Sphingosinicella sp. BN140058: one gene and its partner. The protein of the gene in region 2 interacts with the protein of the main gene of each other region in a pairwise test. Links are inferred from orthologs where the notes say so. Each region holds a gene or a part of one and is shown on either strand. Other genes may lie near its edges.

Region 1 (6,377 bases), 3.3 Mb from region 2 along the record:
CCTACCAGCCGATCGAGGCGCGCTGGAAGATCACCCGCAGCGTGCTACAGGTCCTCGCCGAGACCAGGCATCCGCTGACGATCACCACCAAGTCGGATCGGGTGACGAGAGATATCGACATCCTCGCACCGATGGCGGCGGATGGGCTCGCCTCCGTCGCAATCTCGGTCACATCGCTGACGCCCGCTATCTCCCGCACGCTCGAACCGCGCGCGCCGGCCGCACGCAAGCGTCTGGCGGCGGTGCGGATGCTGACCGAGGCGGGCATTCCCGCCCATGTCGCGATCGCGCCGGTCATTCCCGGCATCACCGATCATGAAGTCGAACAGATCGTCGAGGCTGCAGCAGAGGCCGGCGCCGTGGGAGTCTTCTACCTCCCGGTCCGGCTGCCGCACGAGGTCGCGCCCTTGTTCCGGGCGTGGCTGGACGAACATTTCGGCGACCGCGCCGGCAAGGTGATGAACATCATCCGGGAGTTGCGCGGCGGCCGCGACAACGATCCCGATTTCTTCACCCGGATGCGGGGCTCCGGCCCCTGGGCCGACCTGATCGCGACCCGCTTCAAGATCGCCATGACCAAGCACGGACTTACCCGCGAGAAAGCGAGCCTTCGCACGGATCTGTTCGTGCCGCCGCAAGGTGCCCAGTTGCGGCTTCTCTAGGCGCTCGCGCGCTGCTCCTCGTCGAAACGAACCGCAGCGAGATCCTTGAACCGGCAAACGATCAGGTCGCCATCCGCCGCAGCGCGCATCTGGATGAAACTGCCGCCTCGGCTGCGGGCGATGCTCGTCACCCGATGCCATTCGCCGGGAACGTGATCGATGCTGACCCAGAGCGGCCGGCCCTCGCCAAGCCCGGCTTCGGCCAGTTCGAACAATTGCTGTTGTACGCTCTTCACAGGCTGGTCCGTCCCCTCACGCCGCAGTGCGCAGGCGGTAATCGCGATACTGTTCGCGCAGTGCCGTTTTCAACAATTTGCCGGTCGCGGTGTGCGGAAGGCTGTCGACGAAGACGATTTCGTCGGGAAGCCACCATTTGGCGACATGATCGGCAAGGTGGGCCAGGATCTCCTCCGCGCCGATCTGCGCCCCGGGCTTGCGGACGACCAGCAGCAGCGGCCGCTCGTCCCATTTCGGATGCGCGACGGCGACGGCGGCGGCCTCGGCCACTCCGGGACAGCCGACGGCCGCATTTTCGAGCTCGATCGAGCTGATCCATTCGCCGCCGGACTTGATCACGTCCTTCGAACGATCGGTGATCTGCATCACGCCGTCGGCATGCAGAATGGCGACGTCGCCGGTGTCGAACCAGCCCTCTGCATCGATCACCGGACCGCGCTCGTCCTGGAAATACTGGCGGAGCACCCAGGGTCCTCGCGCCTGCAGCCGGCCGGAGGCCTTGCCGTCGCGCGGCAGAACCGCGCCCGCGTCGTCGACGGTGCGCAGTTCCACCCCGAACGGCACCCGTCCTTGCCGACACAGATAATCGAGCTGGGCGCCGTCATCGAGTTCGTCCCAATTGCCGAGCGGCGCCCCGCAGGTGCCGAGCGGCGACATCTCGGTCATCCCCCACGCATGACCAACCCGGATGCCGCGATCGCGGAACCACTCGATCATCGATCGCGGCGCCGCGGCGCCGCCGATGTGGACGACGCGCAGGCTTGCCAGATCGCCGTCGGTCGCCTCGACATGGGCGATCAGCGCGAGCCAGACGGTCGGCACGCCGGCAGTGTGGCTGACCTTCTCGGCCCGCATCAGATCGCACATCACACTCGGATTATAGTCGGCCGAAAAGACCATCTTGCCGCCGGCAATCGCGGTCGCGAACGGCAGGCCCCAGGCGGCCGCGTGGAACATCGGCACGACCGGCAGCACCACGGCCCGGGCGGTCAGCTCGAACAGATCGCCCGAGGTCAACGTCATCGCCTGCAACACGGTCGAGCGATGCTCGTACAATACGCCCTTGGGATCGCCGGTGGTGCCGCTGGTGTAGCAGAGCATCGCCGGTTCGCGCTCGTCGCCCTCGCGCCACTGATAATCGCCGGCTTCTTCGTCGATCAGATTCTCGAACCCGGGCTCGCCCGGTGCGGGGTCGAAGCAGATGAATTTCTCGATCGTCGTCCAGCGCGGCTTCAGCCGCTCGACCAGGGGCGCGAAGGCGCGATCGTAGAACAGGATCCTGTCCTCGGCATGGTTGGCGATGTAGGCGAGCTGATCGTCGAACAGGCGCGGGTTGATGGTGTGGATGATCCCGCCCATGCCGATCGTCCCGTACCAGGCGACGACGTGCCGGCTGTGGTTCATCGCCAGCGTTGCGACGCGATCGCCCGGACGGACGCCGAGCCGCTCGAGCGCCGCCGCGAGCTTGCGGCTGTCGCGCTGGATTCCCGCCCAATCGGTGCGCGTCACCGTCCCGTCGGCATAGAGGGAAACGAGTTCACGCGTGCCGTGCTCGCGCGCCGCGTGATCGAGGATCCGCATGATGCGGAGCGGCCAATCCTGCATTCCACCAAGCATAAACTCTCCCGTTTGCGGGGGAGTGTATGCCCTCAGGAGACCAGCGCAAGCCGCGGCGCGGGGGCGGCCGAGAGATTGACGGCGACGATGCCCGGCAGACGCTCGATGCGCGCCGCGAGATCGGCGTCCAGCTTGAAGTCGCGGCCGAGCAGCACCTCGGCCTGACCACCATCGAACCTGGCGCGCAGGCGAAGATCGCCGACGCCGCCGCGCTCGCTTGCCAATGCCTCGGCAAGGCGGCGCAGCGCCGCTTCGTCGGCAACCTCGACTTCGAGCTGCAGACGAGCGCGCTTCGACAGGGTTTCGAACAGCTGGATCTGCTTGATCGTCACACGCGGGGTCTCGTCGCCGGGGCGGCGATCGAGCTCGACGGTGAGCAGCGCGCAGGCGCCGGACTTGGCCGCTTCCTCCAGCCGTTCTGCGACATCGTCTTCGAAGCAGGTCGCGACGAACTGCCCCGACGCATCCGACATCGTCGCCATCAGATAGCGGCGGCCGCGTGCCGACGTCCGCCAGCGCGCATCTTCGACCATGCCCGCCATCACGCCGTTGGAGCGGCCGCCGTCCGGCGGCGCCGGCATCGCGCAATAGGCGCCGAAGCTGCGTGCGCCATGCGCCTCGGCAAGGTGGCGGAAGCGATCGACAGGATGCGCGGAAAAATAGAAGCCGAACGCTTCCTTTTCCGCCGCCATGCTCTCGGCCATCGACCATGCGGCGGCGACCGGCATCCGGATCGGCACGACATTGCTCTCGCCGCCGAACAGCCCGCCCTGCCCGCTGGTCCGCGCCTCGGCTGCGCTCGACGCGTGCGCCAGGATCGTCTCGGCAGCAGCAAACACTGCGGCGCGGTTCGGTGCCAGCGCGTCGAACGCTCCGCCCGCGGCGAGACTCTCGATCTGACGGCGGTTGAGCAGGCGCGGATCGACCCGTTCGGCGAAATCATCGAGCGACTTGAAGCGCCCGTTGATCTTCCGTTCGTCGACGAGCTGCTCCATAGCCTTTTCGCCGACGCCCTTGAGCGCGCCAAGCGCATAGCGAACGGCGTGACCTTCGCCATGCGGCTCGACATCGAACTCGGCCTCGCTGGCGTTGACGCAGGGCGGCAGGCACTCGATCTCGAGCCGGCGCATGTCGTCGACGAAGATCGCGAGCTTGTCGGTCTGGTGCATGTCGAAGCACATCGACGCCGCGTAGAATTCGACCGGATAATGCGCCTTCAGCCACGCCGTCTGATAGGCGACCAGGGCGTAGGCCGCCGCGTGGCTCTTGTTGAAGCCGTAGCCGGCGAACTTGTCGATCAAATCGAACAATTCGTTGGCCTTGGCCTTGTCGATCTGGTTCGCCTTGCAGCCGGTGACGAAGCGTTCGCGCTGCGCGTCCATCTCCGCCTTGATCTTCTTGCCCATGGCACGCCGAAGAAGATCGGCTTCGCCGAGGCTGTAGCCGGCGAGGACCTTGGCGGCTTCCATCACCTGTTCCTGGTAGACGAAGATGCCATAGGTCTCGCGCAGCACGTTCTCGAGCAAAGCGTGCGGATATTCGATCGGCTCGCGGCCGTTCTTGCGGGCGCCGAAGGTCGGAATGTTGTCCATCGGGCCCGGCCGATAGAGCGAGACGAGCGCGATGATGTCCTCGAAATTGGTCGGCTTCACCGCCGCCAGGGTGCGCCTCATGCCTTCGGATTCGAGCTGGAACACGCCCACCGTCTCGCCGCGCTGAAGCAGCTTGTAGACCTCTTCGTCATCCCACGCCAACGTGTCGAACGCGACATCGATTCCGCGCTTGCGCAGCAGATGTGCCGCCTTCTGCAGCACCGACAGCGTCTTGAGGCCGAGAAAGTCGAACTTCACGAGGCCCGCGCCTTCGACATATTTCATGTCGAATTGGGTGACCGGCATGTCCGAGCGCGGATCGCGATAGAGCGGCACCAGAGCATCGAGCCGGCGATCGCCGATCACCACGCCGGCGGCGTGGGTGGAGCTGTGCCGCGGCAAGCCTTCGAGCTTCATCGCCAGGTCGAAGAGGCGGCGGACCTGCGCGTCGCCCTTATACTCGGCGGCAAGCTCCGACACGCCGTTCAGCGCACGGTCGAGCGTCCACGGGTCGGTGGGATGATTCGGGATCAGCTTGGCCAGGCGATCCACCTGCCCATAGGACATCTGCAGCACGCGGCCGGTGTCCTTGAGCACGGCGCGCGCCTTCAGCTTTCCGAAGGTGATGATCTGCGCGACCTTGTCAGCGCCGTAGCGCTGCTGGACGTAACGTATGACCTCGCCGCGCCGGGTTTCGCAGAAGTCGATGTCGAAGTCGGGCATCGACACGCGTTCCGGATTGAGGAAGCGTTCGAACAGCAGGCCGAGCCGGAGCGGATCGAGATCGGTGATGGTGAGCGCCCAGGCGACGGCGGACCCGGCGCCCGAGCCGCGCCCCGGGCCGACCGGAATGTCGTTGTCCTTGGCCCATTTGATGAAGTCGGCAACGATCAGGAAGTAGCCGGGGAAGCCCATCCCGACGATGATCTTGATCTCGAACTCCAGCCGATCGAGGTAGACCTGGCGCTGCTCGGCGGTGAGATCGGGATAGACGGCGAGCCGTTTCTCGAGCCCGGCATAAGCGTCCTCGCGCAGCTGCCGCGCCTCGCCTTCGAGATCGCCGGCGACGCTCGGCAGGATCGGCTTGCGCTTCGGCGCGCCGACCGCGCAGCGGCGCGCGACCACCGCCGTATTCTCGATCGCTTCGGGAAGATCCTCGAACAGACGGCGCATCTCGGCAGCCGGCTTCATCCAGGCCTCGGGCGAGGATTTGCGGCGATCATCGCGGTCGATCTGGCTCGATTGCGCGATGCAGAGCATGGCGTCATGCGCTTGGTGGAAATGCGGCTCGACGAACCGCGCCGGATTGGTCGCGACCAGCGGCAGATTGCGCGCATAAGCGAGGTCGATCAGCCGCGCTTCGGCTTTCTCCTCGACCGCGTCGCCGCGGCGGCTGAGCTCGATGTAGAGCCGGTTGGGAAACAGCGACTCCAGCCGACCGAGCACGTCGTCGGCGAGTGAATCCTGCCCTTCCGCGATCAGCCGGGCCAGCGCGCCCTCGGCACCGGCGGTCAGCGCAATCAGCCCTTCGGTGCGCCCCTCGAGAAAGTCGAAGCGGACATGCGCTTCCTCTTCGACGGGACGATCGAGATGCGCGGCCGAGACCAGCGCGCAGAGATTGTCGTAGCCGGCGCTGGTCTGCGCGTAGAGGGCAAGCCAATCGATGATCGGCGGTTTGCCGTCGGGCGTTCCGGGCCGGGCGAGGCCGAGCATCGTGCCGACCACCGGCTGGACGCCCTCACCTTTGCACGCATCGGTAAAGGCCATCGCGGCATAGAGGCCGTTCCGGTCGGTAAGCGCCGCCGCGGGAAGATCGAGCTTTTTCGCCTGCTTGGCGATCGCCTTCGGCTCGATCGCGCCTTCCAGCATCGTGTAGCAGGAGAAGATTCGGAGCGGAACGTAGGGCGCGGACATGGATTCGTTATGGGCAGCCGCGTCCCGATTGGAAAGTGAAACGGGATCTTTTCCACAGGAAATCCGCGACTTCAGCGGCCTTCCCGAACGCTCCTGATCTCGGAAATCCGCGCGGCATAGACGCCGTCGACGCACGCCGCCGAGCCGCATCGTTCACGGCGGGCCAAGAAGGCATCGCGGCTCCTTCGCAGATGACGCTGAGTCGCCGCATCGCTGTTCGCCATCGCTTCATAATAGACCGAGGCCATCTGCCGGTCGCGGCCGGCCAGAGTGGGCGACGCGCAGATCATCCGCTCCGTCCGTGTTCCTGCATGACGGCAGTTGAAACTCGGCTTGGCGACCGGCTGTCCGGCGG
Region 2 (7,655 bases):
GAAGCTGTTCGGGGCCATGGCCGGTCTGGCTAGCATGCGCCGGAAGCCGCTGTCGCCACGCCGCACCCTGCACATGTCGATTTCAGCGAAAGCTCACCACTTGCTCATGCCGATCACCCGGTCCGGCGTCCATCGGGACGATCGACAAGCATGGAGACAGAGGATGACGAGCGAATTCGATCTGGCCGCTACGCGGCGCGTGAATCCCTGGCGGCTGGCCGCCTGGAGCCTTGCAGGGTTGCTCCTGATCCTGCCGATGCTGGCGATGCGGTTCAGCGCGGAGGTGAACTGGACGACCGGCGACTTCTTGTTGGCGGGCCTGCTTCTAGGCGGCACCGGCCTGATCCTCGAACTGGCGGTGTGGCGATCGCGCGATCTCGTCTACCGGGCTGCGGCTGGGATGGCGCTTGCCGCAGCCTTCTTGATCCTGTGGGCCAATGCCGCGGTCGGCATGATCGGCGATGAGGACAATCGCTACAACCTTCTGTTCCTGGCGCCGATCGCCATCGCTCTCCTCGGCACGATCGCGAGCCGGATGCGGGCGGCTGGAATGGCCCGGACGATGCTCGCCGCAGCCGCAGCGCATCTTGCAATCGCGCTCGGCGGTCTACCCGCTGACCGCCATGGCGCGCTTATCAGCGCAGGGCTGGCCGCACTCTGGCTGATCTCGGCCGGCTTGTTTCGGGCCGCGGCATCGCGGCGGAGCTCCGGCGACGAGGATCGAGGCGGTCGCGCGTGACGCCCGCCAGGTCCGGTCGCCCAGGGACCGGACCCTAATGATGGCCCGGTCCCTGGTCCTGCAGCTGGTTGCCGGGCGCGCCGACCTCGCCCGCGGGCAGCACGATCGCGACGTTCTGCATCATGCCCTGATCCTCGTGATCGAGGATGTGACAGTGGAGCACGAATTCGCCGATGTAGCGCTGATAGCGGGTGCGCACGGTGATCGTGTAGACGCCGCCTGCCTTGCCGACGCTGGAGCCGGGCAGCAGGCTCTTGATCATGAGCGTGTCCTTCCAGACACCTTTCAGCCCCGGATATTGCGGGTCGGCCGGCTTGCCGCCGATGTCGTCGACTGCGCCGGGCACGCTCACGTCCTTGCCGTTGGGATCGAGGATCGAGACGATCTGGAACGGATTGACGTGAATGTGGAAGGGGTGGCTGACGAATTGCGATTGCAGCGACCATTGCTCGACCGCGCCCAGGTTGAGCTGGCGGTCGACCCGGTTCGGATCGTAGGGACGCGGCTCATAATCCTGGCTGCCGACCTCGAACATCGTGCTCTGGGTGCTGACGTCGATGTTGAAGGTGAGGTTCTGGTAGCCCGTCACCTCCTTGTCGCCGACATCGGGGTGCGGGACGAACCGCGAAAAGCGTAGGTCGGCGGCGAGATCGGCGATGACGCCGTCCCGCACGTCGGGGGGCATCAGGCGCCGCGCGCGGTCGATCAGCGCCTTCTGCACGTAACCCCGGATGTCACCGCCGGTGGCCGTGCCGGGGCGGACCGAGACGATGCCGAGCAGACGCTGCGGCACGTCGTCATTGCCGACGCTGCCGGCTTCGGGAGTCTCGATGTCCAACGCGCAATAGTCGCGGGACTCCGGCAGCGTAACGAGCGCGTCGAAGCGATAGCCGGGCTGGAACGTCGCGAGTCTGGTCTCCTGCGCCGCCGCCATGGTCAACCCGTCGGCCGCGACCAGTTGGTAGGGCACCGGCGCGCCGGTGCAGTTCTGCTTCACCCAGGCGTCCATCTGCGGCGCGGCGAGACGGTCCGGCCGAGCCACGCCGGGTTTCAGGGCACGGAATTGCAGGGCGATGGTGTCGCGGACGCCGCCATGGATCATCCGCCAGCGCTGGATCTCGCCCTGCGCGGCGGCGATGGTCGGCAGCACTTCGCCGTTGATGCTGGTGAAACGGCCGGATGCGGCCCAGCTGCCCGGCCCGAAGGGCGCATAGCTCTCGATCCGTCCAGCCTGTCCGGCAGGGCAATCATAGGTCTCGTTGGCCTTGGTGTCGCGCTGGGCTGGATCATTCAGGCAATAATATTGGATCTGCTGAAAGACGAGGACCTGCTCCTTCATGTCCCTGAGCAGCGTATCAAGGTCGCCGTTCGCCTGTGATGTCGGGGGCCGGTCGCCGCGAATGATCAGCGCGCCGGCCATGCCGCTCGACACCTGCAGCGCGGTCGAGCCGTGGCGATGGGTATGGTACCAGAAGGTGCCCGCCGGATGATCGGCCGGGATGTTGTATTCATATTGGAATTTGACGCCGGGGTTGATCGACAGCAGCACGTTGTCGCCGTTGCCGGACGGGTTCACCCACAGGCCGTGGCTGTGCAGATTGGTGCCGTTGAAGCAGTGCGGAATGTTGATGTGGTGGTCGCCGGTGGCGCAGCTCGCATCGGCCGGCAATCGGTTGTTGAGCGCGATCCGTACCGTTTCCCCCGGCGCGGCGACGATCATCGGCGACACGAACGCTGCGCGAGGCGGCGGCGGCGGATCGGTCGGATCGGCGTAGGCGCGCAGATGTACCTTGTCCCATGCCCCGGTCGCCGGGTTGAAGATCTCGCCGTCGCGGTAGACGATGTCGAGGTTGAGCAGCCGCTCCTTGCCGCCGGCGAGGCCGGGCTGCGACAACAGCAATTTGGACGGCGCGTCCGGCGCGGCACCGAGCTCAGGCGGATTGACGACGAGGCGATCGTCGTCCTGCGCCGCGGCCGGCGCCCCCCAGGCAAAAGCGCAGGCGGCGGCGCCTGCAAGCCAGAGACATGCGCGTTGCTTGACCATGATTCCCCCCTGCCCTGGCGGCGATCGGCAGCCGGGCCGGGGCAAGATAGACGACGAAGGCGCCTGCCAAGAATAAGGGGATTGGTCCGAAACAGAGCAGATCGTCGGCCGCAGAGCCGAAGAGATCAGGCGAGCGCGGCGCGGGCCGCGATCAGGGCGTCGGCGCCTGCGGCGATCGTCTCCGGCTTCTTGGCGAAGCACAAACGGATGATGCTGGTCACCGGATCCTCGGCGTAGAAAGGCGACAGCGGGATCGCCGCGACCCGGAAGTCGCGGACGATCCGATCGCAGAAGCTCGCATCGTCGAGCGCGATGCCGGAGGCGGGCAGGTCGACGCAGACGAAGTAGGTGCCCTCCGCCGGAAGCAGGCTGAAGCCGCCGGCGGTCAATCGGGCGACGAGGTCGTCACGCGACGCGGCGAAGGTCCGGCGCATCGTCTCGAAGGTCGTCATGTCCTTGCCAAGGCCGTAGCCAACCGCCGCCTGGAGATTGGGCGGCGTCGCATAGGCAAGGAACTGGTGCGCCTTGGAGATCGGCACGGCGAGATCGGGCGGTGCCACGATCCAGCCGACCTTCCAGCCGGTCAGCGAAAAGATCTTGCCCGCGGAACCGACCTTCACCGTGCGCTCCGCCATGCCCGGCAGCGACGCCAGTGGCCGCAGTGTGCGGCCGTCGAAGACGACATGTTCCCACACCTCGTCCGTCAGCGCGACCGCATCGTGGCGCACGCAGGCTGCGGCAAGCAGGCCGAGTTCGGTCTCGTCGAACACCCGCGCACTCGGATTGTGAGGGTTGTTGAAGATGACCAGGCGGGTGCGCGGCGTGAAGGCAGCCGCCAGCGCCGCTTCCGTGATCCGCCAATCGGGCGGTGCCAGACGGATGAAGCGGGGAACCCCGCCGGCGCGCAGCACCATCGGCAGATAGGCATCGTAGAGCGGCTGGAAGAGCAAAACCTCGTCGCCCGGCTCCACCAAGGCTAGGATCGCCGCCGCCAGCGCCTCGGTCGCACCGGAGGTCACGGTGACGTCGGCTGGCGCAATCTCCAGCCGCTGATGGGCGCGATAGTGCGTCGCAACCGCTTCGCGCAGCATCGGCAGGCCGAGCATCGGCGCATATTGATTGGACTCGTGCAACAGCGCGTCGGCGGCGCGGCCGACGACATCGTCCGGCCAGCCGAAATCGGGAAAGCCCTGGCCGAGATTGACCGCGCCGTGTTCGACGGCGAGCGTCGACATCGCGGCGAAGATCGAGGTCGGCGTGTTGGCGAACAGCGGATTCATCAGGTTCCCCGGCCTGGCGGCCGCGTCAGAGCCGCTCGAGCAGCGCCATCGCGGCGGCGGGCGCACGCTCCTTGGCGCCGTTGATCATGAACACGTAGACATCGCGCGGCCCTGCCGCCGGCTCCTTGGCGCTGTAGGGATAATCGGGCGGACAGGTGCCGCCGGCCCAGCCCCGCGCCACCTCGGCCCAGCGATCGAGCTCCGCCGGCGCATAACCCTGCGGTTCGTCGCTGCGGGCGCCGAGCAGGCGGGCGTAGACGAGGTCGCCGCTGAGATCGGGAACGCAGGGGAATTCCTCGCCGTCCCCGAACACGATCGCGACTCCGGCCTCCCGCATCATCGCGACGAAGGCGGGATCGCGGAAGCTCTCGTGGCGCGGCTCCACGGCGTGCTGCAAGGTAACGCCGGCGACCTTGCGCGGCAGCAGATCGAGAAAGGCACGGAAATCGTCCGGATCGAATTTCTTGGTCGCCATCAGCTGCCAGACGATCGGACCGAGCTTGTCGCCCAATTCGGTGAAGCCCTGATTGCAGAAGCGCTCGATGCCCTCGCCGCTCTCGCCGAGCACGCGGCGATTGCTGCAATAACGCGAGCCCTTCAGCGCGAACTTGAAGCCGTCGGGCACCGCCTTGGCCCACTTCTCGTACGACGCCGGCGACTGCAACTTGTAATAGGTGGCGTTGATCTCGATCGCGGTGACGTGCTGCGCCGCATATTCGAGCTGCTTCGTCTTGGCGAGTTTGGGGGGATAGAAGGTCTCGCGCCAGGGCTCGTAGTCCCAACCGCCTATGCCCACCCGGATCGTGCCTGCGCTCATCCTGCCTTGCTACCCCGCCGGCCGGCATCGCTCAACCCGCGCTTGATCGTAACGCACGGCGACGCCACAGCGCAGGGGAACACGGGAAAAGGGTTCGGCATGAAGATCGACCGGCGAGGCGCAATGGCATTGGGAATGGCGGGATTGGCAGCGGCAGGAACCGCCCGTGCGCAGGGGGGCAGCGATCGCCGCCCGCCCGATCCGGGCGAGACGATCCACTTGTGGCCGAACGGCGCGCCGGGTGAAGACCGCGTGACCGTCACTCCGGAGGTGACCGAGCGCAGCACCTCCCCCGATTATCACGATCGCTTCGCCGCCTACACCCGCGACCCGCGGATGATGGTCTATCGGCCCGCCAAGCCGAACGGCGCTGCGATGCTGCTGATCCCCGGCGGCGGCTATCGCTATTCGGTGCTCGACAAGGAAGGAACCGAGATCGCGCTGCCGTTCAGCAAGGCGGGCATCACCTGTTTCGTGCTGCTCTACCGCCTGCCCGCCGATGGCTGGACCGCCGGCCACGACGCGCCGCTGCAGGATGCGCAGCGCGCGCTCCGCATCATCCGCGGCCGCGCCGCCGAATTCGGCATCGATCCGAAGCGGGTGGGCGTGCTCGGCGCCTCCGCCGGCGGTCACCTCGCCGCCTGGCTGTCCACGGGCGCGCATTACCAGGTCTATCAGCCCGTGGATCGGCTCGACACCGTCTCCGCCAAACCCGATTTCTCGCTGCTCCTCTATCCGGTGATCGCCATGGCAGAGCCGCACGTCCATGCCGGCTCGCGCAAGGAGCTGCTCGGGGCGTCACCAACGCCGCAGCAGATCGCCGCTTACTCGCCCTATCTGCAGGTACGCGCCGACACCCCGCCGGCCTTCCTCGTCCATGCCTATGACGATGGCGGCGTGCCGATCGAGAACAGCTTCCTGTACGCGGCTGCGCTTCGGGCCGCCAAGGTCCCAGTGGAAACCCATTATTTCGAGGAAGGCGGGCACGGCTTCGGCATCCGCCAGACCAAGGACCTTCCCGCCGCCGCCTGGCCCGACCTGTTCCTGGCCTGGGCGGCACGCAGGGGCTATCTGGGCGCAAGCACCTCGGCCAGAGCGCGCTGAAAGCGCGCAGGGTCCTCAACCTGCGGTGAGTGTCCGAGCCCGTCCAGACGGACGAGGCGGGCGCCGGGGATGTGCTTCACCGCATCCTCCGCCGCCTGCGGTACAGTGCGGACCTGTGCCGGATCCGGTGCGGTGCCGCCGCGAAAGGCGGTGAGGTCGCGCTGGCCGATGATCAGCGCCGTCGGCATCGTCAGCCGCGGCAGCTCCGCCGCCACCGGTTGGGTCTGGATCATGTCGGACAGCCGCGCCTGTGCCTCGCGGACGATGTCGCCGTTCGGGCTCGCATATTGGCCGGCGAGCATCGCCACCCAGCGATCATAGGCCGGCCGCCATTCGCCATGGTAATAATTGCGCAGCTGATAGGCCTTGATCGATCTGGCGTCGGTCTTCGCCTCTTCCGCACGCAGCGTACCGAGATCGGCATAAGGCACGCCTTCGGCGAGCGTATCGTTGAGCCCCAGCGGATTGACCAGCACCAGCTGCGACACACGGTCCGGGTGCAGCAGGGCGAAGCGCACCGCCAGCATGCCGCCGGTCGAATGCCCGATCAGGGTGACGGCGCCGGCCCCGGCGCGATCGAGCAGTCGCCTGGTCAGCTCGGCGAGGCTGTGGAAGCTATATTGGTAGCCGGCGGGCTTCGAGGATTTGCAGAAGCCGATCTGATCGGGAACGATCACCCGGTAGCCGGTGGCGGCCAGCGCGCGGGCCGTCTCTCCCCAGGTCGCGGCACAGAAATTCTTGCCGTGGAGAAGCACGATGGTGCGCCCGTTCGCCGCGGCGGTCGGCGCGACGTCCAAATAGGCCATGCGCACCGCGCCGCCCTGCGATTCCGTGTCGAACCAGCGTACCGGATAGGGATAATCGAAATGCTCGAGATTGGCCCCGAGCGTCTCGGCCGCTGCCGGGCTGGCCGCGAGGGCGGCGGCGATCAGGAGCGGAACTCGTTTCAAGGCGATCTTCCTTCGGTCATGATGTTCGGCAGCCGTCCAACGCGCCGCCGCCTAGACGGTCGCACATCCTTATGACAACGGTTACCGTCGAGGCTAATTTGGTGACCAATCGAGGAGAGACGCATGCTGATCCTGGCACTCGCGCTGGCGGCAGCGCCGCCGATGGTGGTGATCGACGAACGCAAGGTCGTGCGCGAGGAAGCGCCGCCGCACGGCGCGATCGGGATGAGCACGGCCTACCGGATCAGCGACGCCGCACCGGCGCGCAAGATGGAGTTCAGGAAGCGCGTCCTTCACAAGGGCGCCGCGATCGGGCTCCACCCGATCGCGCATGACGAAGTCTATTACGTCCTCTCCGGCGAGGGCGAGGTCGAATCGGACGGGGTCAAGGCGCGGCTGATCCCGGGGATGACCGCCTATCTGTACGACGGCGCCAATGTCGGTATTCGCCAGTTGGGCGACGCGCCGCTGGCGCTGATCGTCTCCTACCCGCTCGAGCAGAGAACGGCCGCGCCGAAGCCGTAGCCGTCCTCTGGTCAGCGCTGCGTGCCGAGCGCGCCCATCAGCTTGACCATGTTGGCCATGTAGGTGGCGGTGGAGATGCCGGTCACCGGATGGTCGGTCGTGTAGGGCGACGTGTCGGTGTCGTCGCCGACATGGGTCGAGCGGAAGTCGCCGGGCGCGGGCGTCGCTGAACCGTCGCCCTTATACGGGTTGCTCG

Evidence for each region. The genes of interacting proteins can lie anywhere in the genome.
Region 1: the proteins of ETR14_RS05290 (region 2) and dnaE interact in binary tests that used the Escherichia coli proteins (3 or more experiments, as listed by UniProt). The link is inferred for Sphingosinicella sp. BN140058 from one-to-one orthologs.

The regions. Positions count from the first base shown.
Region 1 is NZ_CP035501.1:4,477,446-4,483,822, reverse strand. The notes cover bases 2,349-6,377. They hold dnaE (DNA polymerase III subunit alpha), read right to left. Parts: upstream 6,023-6,377; coding sequence 2,549-6,022; downstream 2,349-2,548. Other genes in these bases: ETR14_RS20175 (lysozyme inhibitor LprI family protein), read right to left, coding at 6,094-6,377; ETR14_RS20185 (long-chain fatty acid--CoA ligase), read right to left, coding at 2,349-2,516. In the rest of the region: ETR14_RS20195 (PA0069 family radical SAM protein), read left to right, coding at 1-662; ETR14_RS20190 (hypothetical protein), read right to left, coding at 659-898; more of ETR14_RS20185, read right to left, coding at 915-2,348. UniProt on the Escherichia coli protein: DNA polymerase III is a complex, multichain enzyme responsible for most of the replicative synthesis in bacteria. This DNA polymerase also exhibits 3' to 5' exonuclease activity. The alpha chain is the DNA polymerase catalytic subunit.
Region 2 is NZ_CP035501.1:1,174,098-1,181,752, forward strand. What follows is about bases 1,987-4,945. They hold ETR14_RS05290 (aminotransferase), read right to left. Parts: upstream 4,064-4,945; coding sequence 2,909-4,063; downstream 1,987-2,908. Other genes in these bases: ETR14_RS05285 (multicopper oxidase family protein), read right to left, coding at 1,987-2,783; ETR14_RS05295 (DUF72 domain-containing protein), read right to left, coding at 4,089-4,880. In the rest of the region: ETR14_RS05275 (transcriptional regulator), read right to left, coding at 1-18; ETR14_RS05280 (hypothetical protein), read left to right, coding at 164-739; more of ETR14_RS05285, read right to left, coding at 774-1,986; ETR14_RS05300 (alpha/beta hydrolase), read left to right, coding at 5,016-5,984; ETR14_RS05305 (alpha/beta fold hydrolase), read right to left, coding at 5,948-6,934; ETR14_RS05310 (cupin domain-containing protein), read left to right, coding at 7,058-7,459; ETR14_RS05315 (pectate lyase), read right to left, coding at 7,471-7,655. UniProt on the Escherichia coli protein: Shows aminotransferase activity with methionine and histidine as substrates, and to a lesser extent also with phenylalanine.